One region of the Anaerobacillus sp. CMMVII genome, then DNA from elsewhere that is predicted to be linked to it. Evidence: riboswitches for the same ligand, from Rfam matches in the RefSeq annotation. Region 1 holds a riboswitch; each other region holds the start of a gene.
What was found. A riboswitch is a leader RNA that binds a small molecule or an ion and turns the genes downstream of it on or off. The one in region 1 is predicted to bind lysine.

Region 1 (5,715 bases):
GCAGGTGCGGGTTCAATCGCAACTGTAACAGGGTTTTCAAACGCAATTGCGAGTAGTGCACTTGAACATAAAAGCGAAGGTGTTGTATTGGGGATCGCGGCAAATATGTTTAAAATAGCTGGTGCTGTGATTGTTTTTGGAGTAGTTTCAGCTTATATCGTAAGCATGATTCGCTTACTTGTACAAACGCTAATTTCTTAATAGATAAGAAATCAACCTAATTAAACCCAGTCAAGTTTCAAGCACCAGCGGCTCGGAAGAGTACCTAGGGCTCTAGGCTTTTTGAAATAAGGAGGAGACCGAATGGGTAAGCAAACATTAATGTTTAAAAGCGACATTTTTATTGATAGTACGGCAACTGTCGTTGGGCCGAAGGAAGGACAAGGCCCTCTTAAGGGAACTTTTGACAAATCTTATGATGATTTATATTGTGGAGAAGCTACTTGGGAGTTAGCAGAAAGAAAGTTGATGTCAGAGGCTATCGATCTCTGTCTTCAGAAAGCGAATAAAAAAAACTCAGAAATTGATTTTTTTCTTGGTGGTGATTTGTTAAACCAAAACATAACAGCTAGTTATGTAGCAAGAGAAAAAGAAATTCCTTTCTTTGGTTTATTTAATGCATGTTCAACGTCAATGGAAGCAGTAACACTTGGCGCAGTTTTACTAGAAGCTGGCTTTGCAGATCATGTTGTTGCTGCTGTAAGTAGTCATTTTGCTACAGCAGAAAGACAGTTTCGTTTTCCAACGGAATTTGGAGGACAGAAGCCTGAAACTTCGATGTATACAGTCACTGGTTCAGGCGCTGCATATTTAAGTAGAAAAAAATCCAAGATAAGGATAGAAACTGCAACAGTAGGAAAGGTTATTGATCTTGGGATTACAAGTCCTTTTAATATGGGTGCAGCAATGGCTCCAGCAGCTGCCGACACAATTAAAACCCATTTAAATGACCTTAAACGAAGTCCAAGCGATTATGATGCCATCGTAACCGGTGATTTATCTAGAATTGGAACACCGATATTAAAAAGTTTATTGTCAGAACAAGGGATTGATATTGCTAAGGTCCATCAAGATTGTGGAGTATTGATTTTTAGCACCGATCAACATGTTTTTTCAGGTGGTAGTGGTTGTGCTTGTTCTGCCGTCGTGACCTTTAATCATCTATTTGGTGAAATGAAACGAGGGGCGCTACGGAGGATATTAGTTGTGGCCACTGGGGCATTATTAAATCCCTTAATGATCCAACAAAATGAATCAATACCTTGCATAGCTCATGGTGTTTCCTTTGAGTGCGTTGAGTAAGAATTATTCGAGTAAGTATTTTTTAGGGGGTGAGCGTGGTGGAATATGTTGTCGCTTTTACTGTTGGTGGGTTTATTTGTGTCATTGGACAGTTAATGTTGGATTTCCTTAAATTTTCTCCCGCTCATGTCATGAGTTCTTTAGTAGTAATTGGAGCTCTCTTAGATGGGTTTCATCTTTATGATCGGCTTATTGATTTTGCAGGGGCTGGAGCGATCGTTCCGATCACGAGTTTTGGACATTCACTTGTTCATGGAGCGATGATTGAAGCACAAAGATCAGGCTTTTTAGGTATAGGTATGGGGATTTTTGAAGTAACTTCTGCGGGAATATCATCAGCAATATTATTTGGATTTTTAGTAGCGATATTTTTTAAACCGAAAGGATGAAACCATGGAATACAAAAAAAGGGTTATTCTAATTACCGATGGTGATGAATCCGCGAGAAAAGCAGTAGAATTAGTTGCCAAAGAGATCGGTGGAAGGTGTATCAGTAGTTCGGGTGGCAACCCAAGCCGTTTGACTGGAAATGAGCTAGTTAAACTCATAAAAAAGGCTCCCTGTGATCCTGTTTTAGTCATGTTTGATGATTGTGGATATACAGAAGAAGGACCGGGGGAGGAAGCGATGCGGGTTGTCGCAACCGATCCGGATTTAGAGGTTATCGGTGCCATTGCAGTAGCCTCAAAAACACATGATAGTGAATGGACAAAAGTTAATGTAAGTATTGATCGTAATGGAAATTTAACTGAGTATGGAGTCGACAAATATGGTCTTCCTGATATAGAACTCGGCAGAATAAATGGTGATACTGTCTATAATTTAGATGAGCTTGACATCCCATTTATCGTGGGAATTGGGGATATTGGCAAAATGGCAGGGAAAGATGAAGTAGAGAAGGGGGCTCCAGTGACGAGAAAAGCGGTTGAATTGATATTGGAAAGGAGCGAAAAATAGATGAGTAATGAAATACTTGAAGAAGCAAGTGTGGACAAACAGAAAGTTTCCAGTCGAATGATTGAAAATGAAAGATATCTAAAAGAAAAATTAGGAATTGGAATTACTTTCGATATTGGTGTGAGGAAACTTTCAGTACTTGAAAAGGAATTACAGATTTACTTCCTCAATGGTCTCTGTGATAGTCAATTTATTATTGAATTATTAAAAGAGCTTATGTTTTTGGATGCAACTGAAAAACAAAAACAGCGCGTTAAAGAACAAATTGAAAATCGCCTAACTCATGTTCAAGTTGAACGCGTTAAAACGTTAGATGAAGCAACTGATCAGTTATTAGCAGGTCTTATTATTATTCTTATTGAAGATGAAACAGAAGCTATCCTTGTTGATGTTCGTAGTTATCCAGGCAGAGGGCCAGATGAGCCAGATACAGAGAGGGTGGTTAGAGGTGCACGGGATGGCTTTACAGAAAATCTAATTGTAAATACAGCTTTAACAAGAAGAAGAATTAAAGATGAGAGACTGAGACATGAAATTGTACAAGTCGGTGAACGTTCAAAAACTGACATATGTATTGCTTACATAAAGGATGTAGCTGACCCGGCATTTATTGAGAATGTAAAGAAAGAGCTTGATGGAATAAAAATTGATGGAATTTCTATGGCTGATAAAGTTGTCGAAGAATTTATTGTTAAACAAGGCATAAATCCCTTCCCGTTAGTTCGATACACGGAACGTCCTGATGTTACGGCAACCCATTTACTAGAAGGGCATGTCGTGATTTATGTAGATACTTCGCCAAGTGTTATCATCTTGCCTACAACATTTTTTCACCATGTACAACATGCGGAAGAGTTTAGACAAGCTCCGATTGTAGGGACTTTCCTACGCTGGGTCCGTTTTTCAGGGATGATTTTTGCTTTACTTATATTACCGTTGTGGCTGTTAATGGTAATGGAGCCAAGCTTGCTCCCTGCAGCTTTAGACTTTATCGGACCAAATGAGACGACCAATGTTCCTGTTTTTGCCCAAATAGTCATAGCTGAAATAGGGATTGAGTTGTTGAGGATGGCAGCCATCCATACGCCTTCACCGTTGGCGACTGCTCTCGGGTTAGTTGCAGCGTTGCTTATCGGGGAAATCGCGATTAATGTTGGTTTATTTATTCCAGAGGTTATTCTTTATGTAGCGCTCGGGGCAATTGGAACATTTGCAACACCTAGTTATGAATTAGGTATAGCATTAAAGCTTTCTCGCTTAGTATTATTATTGGCCGTATTTATCTTTAAAGTTCCAGGCTTTATCATCGGTTTCACAGTATTCTTTATATTCCTTACTAGCATAAGGCCGATGAATACACCCTACTTATGGCCGTTTATCCCGTTTTATCCGAGAGCGTTTGCGGATATTCTGTTTAGACTTTCAGTTCCATTAAAGAAGAAAAGACCAAAAATTGTTAATCCACAAAACTCAACAAAACAATCAACTAACTAACGTATTGCGATATTATCATTTTTATGATAAAGTTTTACGTAATCATTTGAAAGAGTTTCATAATAGATGTTGGAATTATGAAAATTCTTTAAAGGTAAGATAAATTAATAAAACCCCTCATTGATTAATGGGGTAGAGGCGCAAAGCGAATGAGTAAACTGTGGAGCTTGGGAAGCATTGAAGCAGCTTGAAAGGTCAATTTGCCGAAGTGGAGAATTGAGCCCTATCAATCTTTGCTGGGTCGTTATTGAATAAATAACGGACTGTCACTGTTCGCAGTGGAGGACTACTTTTTACTTGAGGTTACGAAAAAGCTATTAAGGCGGAAAATGTAACTTACATTTCCGCCTTTTTTATATCCTATATTCTAAATTTTAGGCTGTTTTCGTAAACTTTGTTGCTTTTAGGTCGTACCAAGCATTCGCTTGGTTGCGACCTAAAAGCTAATAGAAACAATCTATTAGGAAAGAGCGAAATTTTAAGAATGAATTTTAAGTAAACTTATTATTTTCTGTACTTAAATTCACACAAACGAGAGGAGATCATGTGAATGTACAAACACGGTACGAGCAGAGTTAATGACATAGGTCATTTAGAAATTGGTGGAGTTGATACTGTCAGTTTAAAGGAACAGTTTGGCACACCATTATATGTTTATGATGTCGCTTTAATTAGAGAAAGGGCGAATGAGTTTGTAAATGCTTTTCAAAAACGTGGAATTAAGGCTCAGGTAGCCTATGCTAGTAAAGCATTTAGTTGTGTAGCGATGGTTCAACTTGCAAAACAACTGAATTTAAGTTTAGATGTTGTTTCTGGTGGTGAATTGCACACAGCGCTAGTAGCTGGATTTCCTGCAGAAAAAATTCATTTTCATGGAAATAATAAAAGTTCTATGGAAATCGACATGGCAGTTGAAGCAGGCATCGGTTGTTTTGTTGTAGATAACTTTTTAGAGATTGAGCTAATTAGAGAAACGGCCCAAAGATACGGGAAAAAGGTTTCAGTTCTGTTACGGATTACACCTGGGGTAGAGGCCCACACTCATGAATATATTTCTACAGGTCAGGAAGATTCTAAATTTGGTTTTGATTTAATCAGTCGTCAAGCCCAAGAAGCGATAGTAAAAGTTCGAGATGCAAAAGAAATTGAAATGTTAGGTTTTCATTGTCATATTGGTTCACAGATTTTTGAAACAACCGGTTTTATTATGGCTGTAGAAAAAGTGTTTGCTTATCTAGCAGAGTGGAAAACCCAATTAGACTATGTTCCACAAGTTTTAAATCTTGGTGGTGGATTTGGGATTCGTTATGTCGAAGGAGATACACCACTTCCAGTTTCTCACTATGTTGATGCGACGATAAATGCGGTTGAAACCGAGTCAAGAAAACTTGGAATTGACATTCCAGAGATTTGGATTGAGCCAGGACGTTCTCTTGTTGGAGATGCTGGAACAACATTATATACAGTTGGATCTGAAAAAGAGGTTCCAGAAGTGCGTCATTATTTGTCAGTTGACGGAGGAATGACAGATAACTTGCGCCCTGCTCTTTATCAGGCAAAATATGAAGCAATGATTGCTAATCGGAGTAATGAAGCTAATCAGGAAATCTATTCTATTGCCGGGAAATGTTGTGAAAGTGGAGATATGCTGATTTGGGATATTGCATTACCTTTTGCTAGACATGGTGATGTATTAGCGGTATCTTGTACTGGGGCATATGGATATTCGATGTCTAACAACTACAATCGAATACCTCGACCAGCAGTAGTTTTCGTTGAAAACAGCGAAACAACATTGGTAGTAAAAAGGGAAACTTATAAAGATATAGTTCAGCTTGATTTACAGCTCAACGGAACTTCATTAGAAAACTAAGAAAAGCGCCTGAAGCTAGACATCAAGTACTAACAACGTTTATAATTTCTTAACTTATAATAAATAGGCTAGCTCAAGTTCAGCTTTTG
Region 2 (5,715 bases), on a different contig from region 1:
ATGCTGTATTAGTATCACAAGTTGTTACACAAAAAGGAGTACATTTAAAAAACCTTACTGAACTTGTTGAGCTATTAGAAGGAGCAGGTATTAGAAAAAAGATCATACTAATTTGTGGCGGACCAAGAATTAATCACGAAACAGCATTAGAGCTTGGATATGATGCCGGATTCGGAGCAGGTACTGTTGCGACTGATGTTGCTTCCTTTATTATCGAAGGAATGATTAAAAGAAGTATGAAGTAAAGAAATTTAAATGCTTCATCGTAATTTTTACAAACAAGGCAAGCACCAAGTTTAGTAATTAGTCAAAAGCCCTTTTCTGCCGTACAAGATGTTTGCCCGGTACTAGGTGCATATGATGATGTAAACCTAGAAGAAAAGGAGTGCATTATATGTACCCAGATTACAATGAATATCAGTTTTACGGCTATACTCCTTATGAAGAGGGAGGGTTTGATTTTTCACCTTACTCCCAGTATGATGAAAGATTTTTTGGACCAGGGTTTCCTTTTCCGGGAGGGCAATTTGGACCACCAGGACCACCTAGACCACCGGGGCCTCCAGGACCACCACCAGGACCTCCGGGACCACCATTTCAACCACCAGGGCAGGGGCAACAAGCAGGACCACCAACGTCGCCACCGCCTGCTTTTACACCTACACAAACTCAACAAGTAGGTACTTTCGCCGTTGATCCAGGAGCGATTCGCGGTTGCTTATTCAGATACACTTATGTATGGTTAACTAATCGTCAACAATTTTGGTTTTATCCAACCTTTGTAGGAAGAAGGTCAGTTTCTGGCTATCGCTGGAATGGTTGGATGTGGGTTTACTTCGGGATTGATTTACGCAGAATCTCGTCATTCCAATGTTTCTAATAACTCAACTCAAAAAGGCAGAAGTTCAAATCTGCCTTTTTTCTAACGTTTTCATCATATTAATGGTATAATTAATATGATATACCCAAGCAAGAACAACGGAAAACATAGCTTTTTCATGAAGGCTCTTTGTTGAGTAACAAACACTATGTGTTGCATCAGATCACTTTTCTAACTTATCCTTATAATAAGTTAGAAAAAATGCCCACCAAACTTGATGCAATGGCTATACTACATAATAGAAAAACAACAATTTAGGCGAAAATAGTCTTCATGAAAAAGAGCCTATGATAAATTTTGTAAAGTGAGGCATGCCGAATGGAAGAAACAGAAAAATTACCACCAAAAACATGTGAAATTGACAGATTAGTAACTGGCGCTGCTGATATTGAAAAAATACTAAACGGCAAAAAACTGCTGTCAGAAGAAATGGTAGATACGCAGACCCTGGTGAAATTATGGTTTTAAACGGAAAGTCATTTAAAGTGCTTAATGTATACCGTCAAACACTTGGAGATTTAACAGATGAAATGGCAAAAGACGAAGGTTACAACACACTTGAAGAATATAAAAATTCAATATTATCTATGCATAAGGGGATGCCTTGGCTACCTAATATGAGAGTTTGGGCACATGAATTTAGTCCAATAGAAGAGTAAATAAGAAAAAACCTCCAATTACTGGAGGTTTTTTTAACGAGAAAGCATTATTAAATGACTGGAGAAACTAATTTCGTTTTTATCGCTGCATAAACAGTTTCTTTTTCAGTTTCTGTAAGTGGAATTAAAGGTAGACGAACTGAACCAACATTTTGTCCTACCATTTCGAGCGCAGCCTTTACAGGTGTCGGATTAGGAGCAATAAACATAGACTTCATAATTGGTAATAACTCACGGTGCATAGAAGCCGCCGTTTTAGAGTCACCATTCTTGAAAGCTTCAACCATTTGTTTCATTTCACGACCAATGATATGTGAGGCTACCGATACGACGCCATGACCTCCAATAGCTAAAACTGGTAGAGTAAGACCATCATCACCACTATACACCAAGAAATCATCTGGAGTATTTTGAATAATATTCGCTATTGCATCTAAATCGCCACTCGCTTCTTTTATACAAACAATGTTGTGAATTTGAGCAAGACGAACGACTGTTTCCACTTCGATATTACAGCACTTCGACCAGGAATGTTGTACAGCATTACAGGTAACTGAGTCGATTCTGCAATTGTTTTAAAATGTAAGTAGAGTCCCTCTTGATTCGGTTTGTTATAATACGGTGCCACTAACATAATGCCATTAACGCCAGCTTGAGTAGCAATTTTAGTTAGCTCGATAGATGCCGCCGTACTATTAGTTCCTGTACCTGCAATAACTGAAGCACGCCCCGCAACAACTTCAACAACAAACTTAAATAGTTCTGCTTTTTCGCTTGTGGAAAGGGTGGGGGATTCACCAGTAGTTCCTGCAACTACGATACCATCAGTACCATGGTCAATTAAATAGTTAATTAATGTTTTCGTTGCCTCAAAATCAATTTTTTCTTCGTGGTCAAATGGCGTTACCATTGCCGTTAACATTTGTCCAAAATTCATGGAAAACACCTCTATTCAGTAAGTTTTGTTCATCGTTAGGAAAGTTCAAGTACCCATACACGACGACGTAAGTTCTTGAATAGAGCTAAATCACATGATCCAACCGTGAAAATAAAAAAAGCAACAACGAAGGAATCGTTGTTGCTAGAAAGTGTAAACCACGGTTATTCCAGCGTAAGATAGCCCTCCATATAGTCCTAAAACTATACGACAGTCCTGGATTTATTCAATCACAGGCCCAGTAACATGTTCATGAGTGACAAGTTACTTCGGCAAATCCCCCTTTCCAAACCTTCAACGGAGCTCATTCTCCTCAAAATTTGTACTAATGGTCAATGCGCCTCTATCACTTCAATTAAAATTGAAGTTAAGAAATATGAACTTTGTTCAACGATACCAAATTTTAGTGATAATTGCAACACAATCGATCCAAATCAAACATTTGGATTTTTTAGTTAGGACATTGTAGAGAAGATTGTAGTAGTTTACACATTGTTGTAAACTTAAAATAACAATTTATTACATTAAACTAGAGTAATGGATCTTTTGGTAACATTATCTATAAGAAAATATGTTTTTCAATGTTTACGAAGAAACCTTTGAGATACAGTATAAACAAATTCATCTTAATTAGGAGTGTTTTTCTTTTGCTATTATTTAATTCTTTTTTCATGGTCATTGTTGAGTTTTTTTACGACGAAAACATTCTAAAATTAGCCATTGCAGCGATTATTGGAATTATTATTGGTCTAGAACGTTCTCTAAAGCATAAACCAGCAGGTCTCAAAACAGCGATGATTTTGACAGTTGGTAGTTGCTTATTAACAATCGTATCTATCTACTCAGCTGAACTCTATAGTGAAGCATATACTAAACCCATGGATCCATTACGTTTAGCTGCACAAGTAATTTCGGGAATCGGTTTTATCGGTGGGGGAGTTATCCTTGTTAGAAAAAATGATGTCATTTCGGGAATAACAACTGCAGTTATGTTATGGGTATGTGGAGCAATTGGAATTGCTGTCGGGGCAGGATTTTATAAAGAATCGATCATAACATTAATCCTACTAATCCTTGCTGTTCAAATCTTACCCTTTATCATTGGAAAAGTTGGCCCTAAAGGGTTAAGAGAGAAGGAAATCAAAGTAAGAGCATACATTCGAAAAGACATCCAATTGACCGATATTATTAAACAGATCAAAGCCTTTGATTATAAAATTAGTAGTGTGAAAGTAAAAGAAGAAACCACACAATATTTACTAACATTCATCGTAATGACCCATAAAAAAGTTTATACAACAGATGTATTTTATCAGTTAAAATCACTAGATGGCATTGAAAAAGTCGAAGTTGAGAATTTGTCTTAGAGGAAGGTTGCTATAAAGTTGAAATAACACAGTAAAGCGTTCACTAGTCAAAAAAACAGCTTCCTCAATGTGAGGAGGCTGTTTCTACTTTGGGCAATCATTCTTTCAACAAGTTCCAGTTTTTATGAACGAACTTAAGTACATCGCGTTGATATTTCTTAATAATATAATAACTGACCAAATAAGCGATAGTTCCAAAAAAGAACATATTAACGAACATTCCAACTAAAAAAGCCTTGCCAATTTTCAAGCTCGCACTTAATACTTGCTCCGGTTTTTCAATTCCATCTTCTAACTCTTCGATAATAATTTCAATTTTCGTATCTATACTAATTGGTAGAATTGCTTCTCCGACTATCACATTCATATAAAATAAGATAGGGAACGACCATATAAACAGGACACCACCTATAAAGCCGGCTATTGAATTGCCTTTTACTAGTTTTGGTCCTACCGTTGAGAGAAACGGTCCAAATCCAAATGAAGGAATGAAGTTCATAAGAAATCCCATCGTAAATCCACTAGCGATACTATGTGTTTTGTCTTTTATTCGTAATAATCTTATACAAAGATATTTTAGTTTTCTTAGTTGTTTATTTAACATAATTCACCAGCCAAATTTTAATTAAATTTAACCCTTTAAGTCAGAGCGATTTGTTTAAATCAATCTTGCTTTATACCTCAATGTAAATACATAGCTTGTCCTTGTTGCGTTTAGGGAAAAAATATTACTCTATCAGTCGTTTTCATTAATCACTGAATATTGGCTTTAAGGACCAACTTTAACTATTATCTCATAAAATTACAAATGCTCCACTGTTATTTTTTATAGAAAACTTTTATAAAAAATGACCCAAAAGTTAGAAAGGATGTTTTCGAAAACTTTGTTGCTATTTATTGTTTAAATGGTTGTATCAGATGACTTGACTTACTTAGCAGAATAGCAAGTTAGAAAAGATGCCCCAAAACTTAGTGTAACGACGAGTGATACGGACTGGATCGGAAGCAGTAAAAACGGTCCGTAACCAAACATGATACGGTCAGATAACTAATCGGAAGCAACTATAAAGTCCTTAACCTAACGTGATACGGACAGGTAGCTCATCGTAAGCAGTAATGCCTTATATTGAGTAATTGAAAAACCACAATCTATGCGAAAATAGCCTTTAGAAAAGAGAGATTAGAAAAATCAGATGACGTTAGATACTTGAGAAATCGATCTGTACTAAAGATCGTATTTTTAACAAAAATCTCATTTATTGGAAATAAAATAATGTGAAACACTTCACATTGGAAGATTTTTCAAATATAATTTAAAGTAACGATATATGTAGTGCATATCGTTATTGGTAACTAAATAAAGAAAGAGGTGGATTTCATGAAAAAAAATAGTGGTATCTCTCTTGAAGAAGTATTAAACAGCACGAAAGTCTATCACAATTTGTCTGTGCCTGAGCTTGTGGAGATAGCCATTAAGCGTAAGGAAGGAAGATTAACAAACACTGGGGCGCTACTCGTTACTACAGGCAAGTATACAGGACGCTCACCTAATGATAAATACATTGTATATGATCCTTCCGTTGCTGAGAGTATTGCTTGGGGAAATGTGAACCAGCCTTTTGATCAGGAAAAGTTTGTGATCCTTTATCAAGATGTTCTGCATTATTTAAGTGAGAAAGAATTGTTTGTGTTTGATGGCTTTGCAGGTGCAGATGAATTATTTAGATTACCGATTTCTGTTATCAATGAATTTGCTTGGCACAATTTATTTGCTCATCAACTTTTTATCCGACCAACCCCAGAAGATTTAACACCTCATAAAGCTCAATTTACGATCGTATCCGCACCTGGTTTTAAAGCTTCTCCAGACCT
Region 3 (5,715 bases), on a different contig from region 1:
TTACCCAAAGCAAAACTTCGAATCGTTAAAAACAGAACAGCAAGTGTCGTTGTTCGTATTCCACCACCTACACTCGATGGGCTAGCGCCTATAATCATCAGCCCAGATATGAGCAGCAAAGTAGCCAAGCTCAGTTCCGAAACGTCCATGATTGATAAACCACCACTTCTTGCGGTAGCTGAGTTGAAAAGTGAGTAGAAGAGTTGTTGATGCCATTCAAGCCCAGAATAATAATGACCTGCCTCCAAAATCCAAATTGAGATAAAACCAACCAAAAAGACAATAAAATACGTAGAGGTTGTAATTTTTGTAAATAAACTAAACTTAAAGTTAGGATGATCTTTTGAAAAATATTGCTTTAATTCCATTAAGACTGGAAAACCAATAGCCCCCGCAAAAATAAGTAATATGGTTACAAGTTGGACAAAATAGTCATCTGCAAACGGAATTAATGATTGTCCAGTGACGTCAAAGCCAGCGTTTGTAAAAGCACTTAATGCGGCAAAAGCCCCTTGATAATAAGCTTCCTTGGCTGTATCAAAGTGGTTCAAGAAATAGGTTCCTAAAATAATGGCACCAAGTAGTTCAATTGCCAAAGCAACAACTAAAATTCCTCGCATTAAATTTACTAACCCTGAGAAAGTATTCTGATTTTGGTCTACCATGATAAGCATTCGTTGTGACAAGATAATCTTTCTACCAAAAATCATCCATACAAATGTACCTAGGGTCATAATACCTATTCCACCTAGCTGAATCGCTATAGCTAAAAAGATAATTCCTATAAAGCTATACGTTTCGGAAACATTTACAACGGTAAGTCCAGTTACACTAACAGCACTTACTGAAGTAAATAACGCCTCTGAATAAGTAACACTAACACCAGGTAAGCTTGAAATCGGTAAATATAATAAAAAGCTAAATAAAAACATCGCAACAACATAAGACATGATAATAATTCGAAACGGGGTTAGAAACTTCCCCTTTGATAAATTCATAATTATGTACCTCCGAATTGATTCGGGGTTTAGTATACCACAAATTTATAAATTGCATATAGTGAAGTTTTGATAAAGAAGATATAATAACTTTATCATGTAATTTTTAGAATTAAGAAATATGTGAGTAATGAGCTATGGCTTTAGCTAAACTAATTTTACGATTGTAGAAGAGTGGGGGGAAATAATGATCTTTGGTCAAAAAAAGACAACTACCATAGATGAAACAGAGCATCAAATACCGCTGTTTGGCTATAACCTAATCCGAGAGGATGTTTTACCGGAACTGTTAGGAAAAGAGCATAATATTATTTTGTATTGGGCGGGTAAATCATTAGCTAGAAAGTATCCACTAAATGATATAACTGAAATTATCGCTTTTTTTCATCGAGCAGGTTGGGGAGAACTTACACTAACCAAAGAAAAGAAATCAGAATTACTTTTTGAGCTTACATCGAACTTTTTTGAAAACAAAAAAAATATCGTTCGACCACTAGAAGCTGGATTTTTGGCAGCTCAAATTGAAAATATAACTGGATTTATAACTGAAACGAATGAGGAACCCAAAAATGGTTCTATAAAAAAAGTAGTCTTTCACGTCAAATGGGACAGTCATGATCGAATTAGCGTATAATGAGAAAAGCGCAAGCGCCTTGCTTAGCCCCGACAAAAGCTACTGACCTCGTTCACAACGTGTGTTACTTCTAGAGTTTCTACATGCAGCTTTGCCTCGAGGACCTACTGGACCACAGAGGCAGCATTTAATGAAAAAGGTTATTTGACCTCGAGGGGCTTAACAGCTGCTCCTGCGCCACTACGTTTGCTCGTCGCAAGGCAGCTAGAAGCTAATTCAAGCAGTAGCCTCGCTGGAGCTAGACATCAAGTGGTGAAAACGTAAATACTTCTTATCTTTCAAAAAACGAGCAATCAAATTGATGATTTGCTCGTTTTGTTTCGTTATTAAGCAGTTGCAACTTTTACATTATCTAATTGAAATGCTTCATGTAAGGCTTCAACGGCCTTGACCATATTCACTTGATCAACAACTGTAGATACTTTGATCTCTGACGTACTAACCATTTTAATTAAAATACCCTTGTCAGAGAGCACTTTAAACATTTGTCCTGCAACACCAGGATTAGAAATCATTCCTGAGCCAACAATCGATACTTTTGCTAAACCTGTTTCATGAAGAATTTCCTCAAATCGCAGTTGATCACGGTTTTGTTCAAGTACATCTAAAGTTTCTGTTAATTTTTCAGAGAGAATTGAAAAGGAAATATTTGAATTTTCACTAGCAGCTATAGCGTTTTGAATAATAATATCAACATTTATATTATTCGTCGCTAGTGTCGTAAAAAGATTTGATAATCCTGAAATATCATTTGGCATGCCACAAACAGATATTTTCGTTACATTGCTTTCAAAAGCTAAGCCTCTTACCACTAAATTTTCTTCCACAGATACTTCCTCCTCAATAATTGTTCCTTCTTCTTCAACCATACTAGATCGAACAGTCAATTTTACTTGATAATTTTTTGCAAACTCTACTGCACGGGGATGCAATACACCAGCCCCAAGATTCGCCAATTCGAGCATCTCATCATAAGAGATTGAGCTTAGCTTCCTCGCAGTTTTTACAACCCGTGGGTCCGTTGTAAAAACACCTGTTACGTCAGTAAAAATGTCACAACGATCTGCTTTTAAGCCAGCAGCTAATGCAACAGCTGTGGTATCTGAACCACCTCTACCTAAAGTCGTAATTTCGCCAACTTCACTAAACCCCTGAAAGCCTGCCACAATAACAATTTTACCTTCCTCCAGATGTTTACTGATTTTCGCTTCCTCAAATCTTGTAATCCTTGCATTACTGTGACAATCCTCAGTTACGATCCCCGCTTGCCACCCTGTTAATGATATAGCTTCATAGCCTCTCTCCTGTAATGCCATTGATAATAAAGCAATTGTCACTTGTTCTCCAGTGCTTAATAGCATGTCCATTTCACGTTTACTTGGCTTTTCAGTAATGCCATTAGCTAAACTGACTAATTCATCCGTAGATTTCCCCATTGCTGAAACAACAACTACAACTTGGTGACCTTTTTCTACTGTTTCAATTACCCTACTTGCAACATGTTTAATTCGTTCAACACTACCAACTGACGTTCCACCAAACTTTTGGACAACTAAACCCATGCTCGCAACTCCCTTTTTAAAATTTCCTTTTCCCAAACCTATCTCAGTAGTATTTTTCTAGAACAAAGCGCAAGCGCCCTGGGTAGCCCCGACAAGCAAATGTTCTTCGAGAAAAAAAGTGTGCTCTTTCACTTTTATTCTCGAAGGTTATTTGACCTCGAGGGACTGGGCGCTAGAGCTAGACTGTCACTATAATTAAACTTATCCATAAATGAAAAAACATATAATTTCCTTAACAATAAAAAAAGCACCAATAAGGAAAACTCCTCACTGATGCTTCGACTTTTTGTGTCAAAACAAATAGAAACTAAAATAATGTTCCCGCACACGTGAGATAGTTCTCCACACAATCTTTGGGTGACTGTGTGACAGCCCTACATTTCTTAAATGCAGGTCCAGCATAAAAAGGTATGAGTTCTCTTTACACTTCGGCAAATTCCCCTTTCCGCTATCCTCACTGGACCTCATCGTCCTTAAATAACATACTCTTGGTTTTTGCTCCTCTACCACAACTTCAACTTTTGAAGTATTGGATATTTAATTAAGATTGAGTTTACCATGAAAAGTTGTTGCTTACAACAGCTTTTCAATTTGATTTTAGCGTTTATGTTCTCTGCTTCGACACATTGCCAGAACAACTCAAAACTCTACACTCTTAACTGCCTTTCAGTTTTTCCATCAAAGATTGAGCTATTTTAACTGGAATGCCAATCTGTTGAAAATCTTCTAAGTTGGCTTCCTTCATCTTTTTCACGGAACCAAAGTGCTTCAATAAGGCTTGTTTTCGTTTTTCGCCAACACCTTCAACTTCATCGAGAACAGAAGTGAACAATGTTTTACTTCGGATTTGTCGGTGAAAGGTGATAGCGAAGCGATGGACTTCATCTTGTATCCTTTGTAGTAAATAAAATTCTTGACAATCCCTTTTTAATGGGATTACCTCAGGAGGATCTCCCATTAACAATTGCGAAGTTCGATGTTTCGCATCTTTCGCTAATCCGCATACAGGTATTGCTAGACCAAGCTCATCTTCAATAACACTTTGAGCAGCTGAGATTTGTCCTTTACCACCGTCAATGACAATGAGGTCCGGTAATGGTAACTCTTCTTTAAGCTGCCTTAAATAACGTCTTCTAACTACTTCACGCATTGATTCGTAATCATCAGGGCCGCGGACTGTTTTTACTTTATATTTACGGTACCCTTTTCGATTTGGTTTACCGTCCACAAATGAGACCATTGCCGAAACCGGATCAACACCTTGAATGTTCGAATTATCAAACGCTTCAATAACATGAGGTGTCTTAATCTTTAACGCATTTCCTAAGTTTTGGATTGCTTTTATGGTTTTTGCTTCATCCCGTTCAATCAAGGCAAATTTATCTTTTAAAGCGGCATCAGCATTTTTGGTAGCGAGGTCCACTAGATCTTTCTTTGTTCCTTTTTGAGGATGGACAGTTCTAACTTGAATAAATTCGCTTGCCAGATCCTTATCTATTGTATTGGGTAAGAATATTTCTTTAGGCTTTAGGTGCTCTTTTTGACTATAAAATTGCCCTAAAAACGTTAAAAACTCTTCATCGGGTTCTTGATATACAGGAAACAGCGATACATCTCGTTCTATCAGTTTTCCTTGGCGAACAAAAAACACCTGTACACACATCCACCCTTTATCATAGGCAAACCCAAAGACATCTCGATCAATATCATCGGCAATAGTCATTTTTTGTTTTTCCATGACAGCTTCAATATGCTGAATTTGATCGCGATACTCCTTCGCACGCTCAAATTCAAGTGCTTCTGCAGCTTTCTCCATTTTTGCGATAAGGCTCTTCTTTATTTCTTTATGACCTCCATTTAAAAATCGAGTAATTTCCTCTACCATCTCACGGTTCGTACCTTTACTTACATCTTGGATACACGGTCCGAGGCATTGATTGATATGATAATACAGACAGACTCGATCCGGTATTGTAGAACACTTTCTAAGTGGATATAAACGATCAAGTAGCTTCTTAGTCTCACTAGCAGCTGCAGCGTTTGGATATGGCCCAAAATACTTACCTTTATCTTTTTTGACATTACGCGTTGTAATTAGACGGGGATGTTCCTCTGAAGTAACTTTTAGGTAAGGGTAGCTTTTATCATCTTTTAACATAACATTATATTTCGGATCATACTTTTTAATTAAATTGTGCTCCAAAATTAAAGCCTCAAAGTTTGAAGAGGTTATAATATATTCAAAATCCTCAATCTCACTTACTAAAAGTTGAGTTTTCCCATCATGTGAACCAGTGAAATACGATCGGACTCTATTTTTTAGAATTTTTGCCTTTCCAACGTATATTGTGGTCCCTTGCCTATCTTTCATTAAATAACAACCAGGCTGATCTGGTAATATTGCTAATTTCTCTTTTAGTTTCTCCAATGCAAATCACCACACTTTACCGATGATATTATATTTAGAAGAACTATAACAGTTTAGAGTGTAAAGTGTAAAGTGTAGAGTTTTGGAAAGAAA

Region 2: linked by a shared signal. The riboswitch ahead of dapA (4-hydroxy-tetrahydrodipicolinate synthase) and the one ahead of lysA (diaminopimelate decarboxylase) in region 1 are both predicted to bind lysine.
Region 3: linked by a shared signal. The riboswitch ahead of H1D32_RS06775 (aspartate kinase) and the one ahead of lysA (diaminopimelate decarboxylase) in region 1 are both predicted to bind lysine.

Annotation. Positions count from the first base shown of each region.
Region 1 covers NZ_JACEHK010000010.1:233,776-239,490, forward strand. The annotation lists gene spoVAC (stage V sporulation protein AC) at 1-201, shown strand, start outside; gene spoVAD (stage V sporulation protein AD) at 304-1,302, shown strand; gene spoVAE (stage V sporulation protein AE) at 1,341-1,691, shown strand; gene spoVAEA (stage V sporulation protein SpoVABEA) at 1,696-2,259, shown strand; gene H1D32_RS14730 (spore germination protein) at 2,260-3,753, shown strand; lysine riboswitch at 3,879-4,050, shown strand; gene lysA (diaminopimelate decarboxylase) at 4,304-5,626, shown strand.
Region 2 covers NZ_JACEHK010000006.1:199,731-205,445, reverse strand. The annotation lists gene kamE (lysine 5,6-aminomutase subunit beta) at 1-245, shown strand, start outside; gene H1D32_RS10180 (hypothetical protein) at 395-880, shown strand; partial or broken gene H1D32_RS10175 (ASCH domain-containing protein) at 1,199-1,539, shown strand; partial or broken gene dapA (4-hydroxy-tetrahydrodipicolinate synthase) at 1,590-2,476, opposite strand; lysine riboswitch at 2,649-2,830, opposite strand; gene H1D32_RS10165 (MgtC/SapB family protein) at 3,124-3,843, shown strand; gene H1D32_RS10160 (DUF2062 domain-containing protein) at 3,941-4,447, opposite strand; gene pckA (phosphoenolpyruvate carboxykinase (ATP)) at 5,222-5,715, shown strand, end outside.
Region 3 covers NZ_JACEHK010000002.1:548,777-554,491, reverse strand. The annotation lists gene H1D32_RS06785 (TrkH family potassium uptake protein) at 1-998, opposite strand, end outside; gene H1D32_RS06780 (YslB family protein) at 1,186-1,632, shown strand; gene H1D32_RS06775 (aspartate kinase) at 1,959-3,194, opposite strand; lysine riboswitch at 3,522-3,708, opposite strand; gene uvrC (excinuclease ABC subunit UvrC) at 3,850-5,622, opposite strand.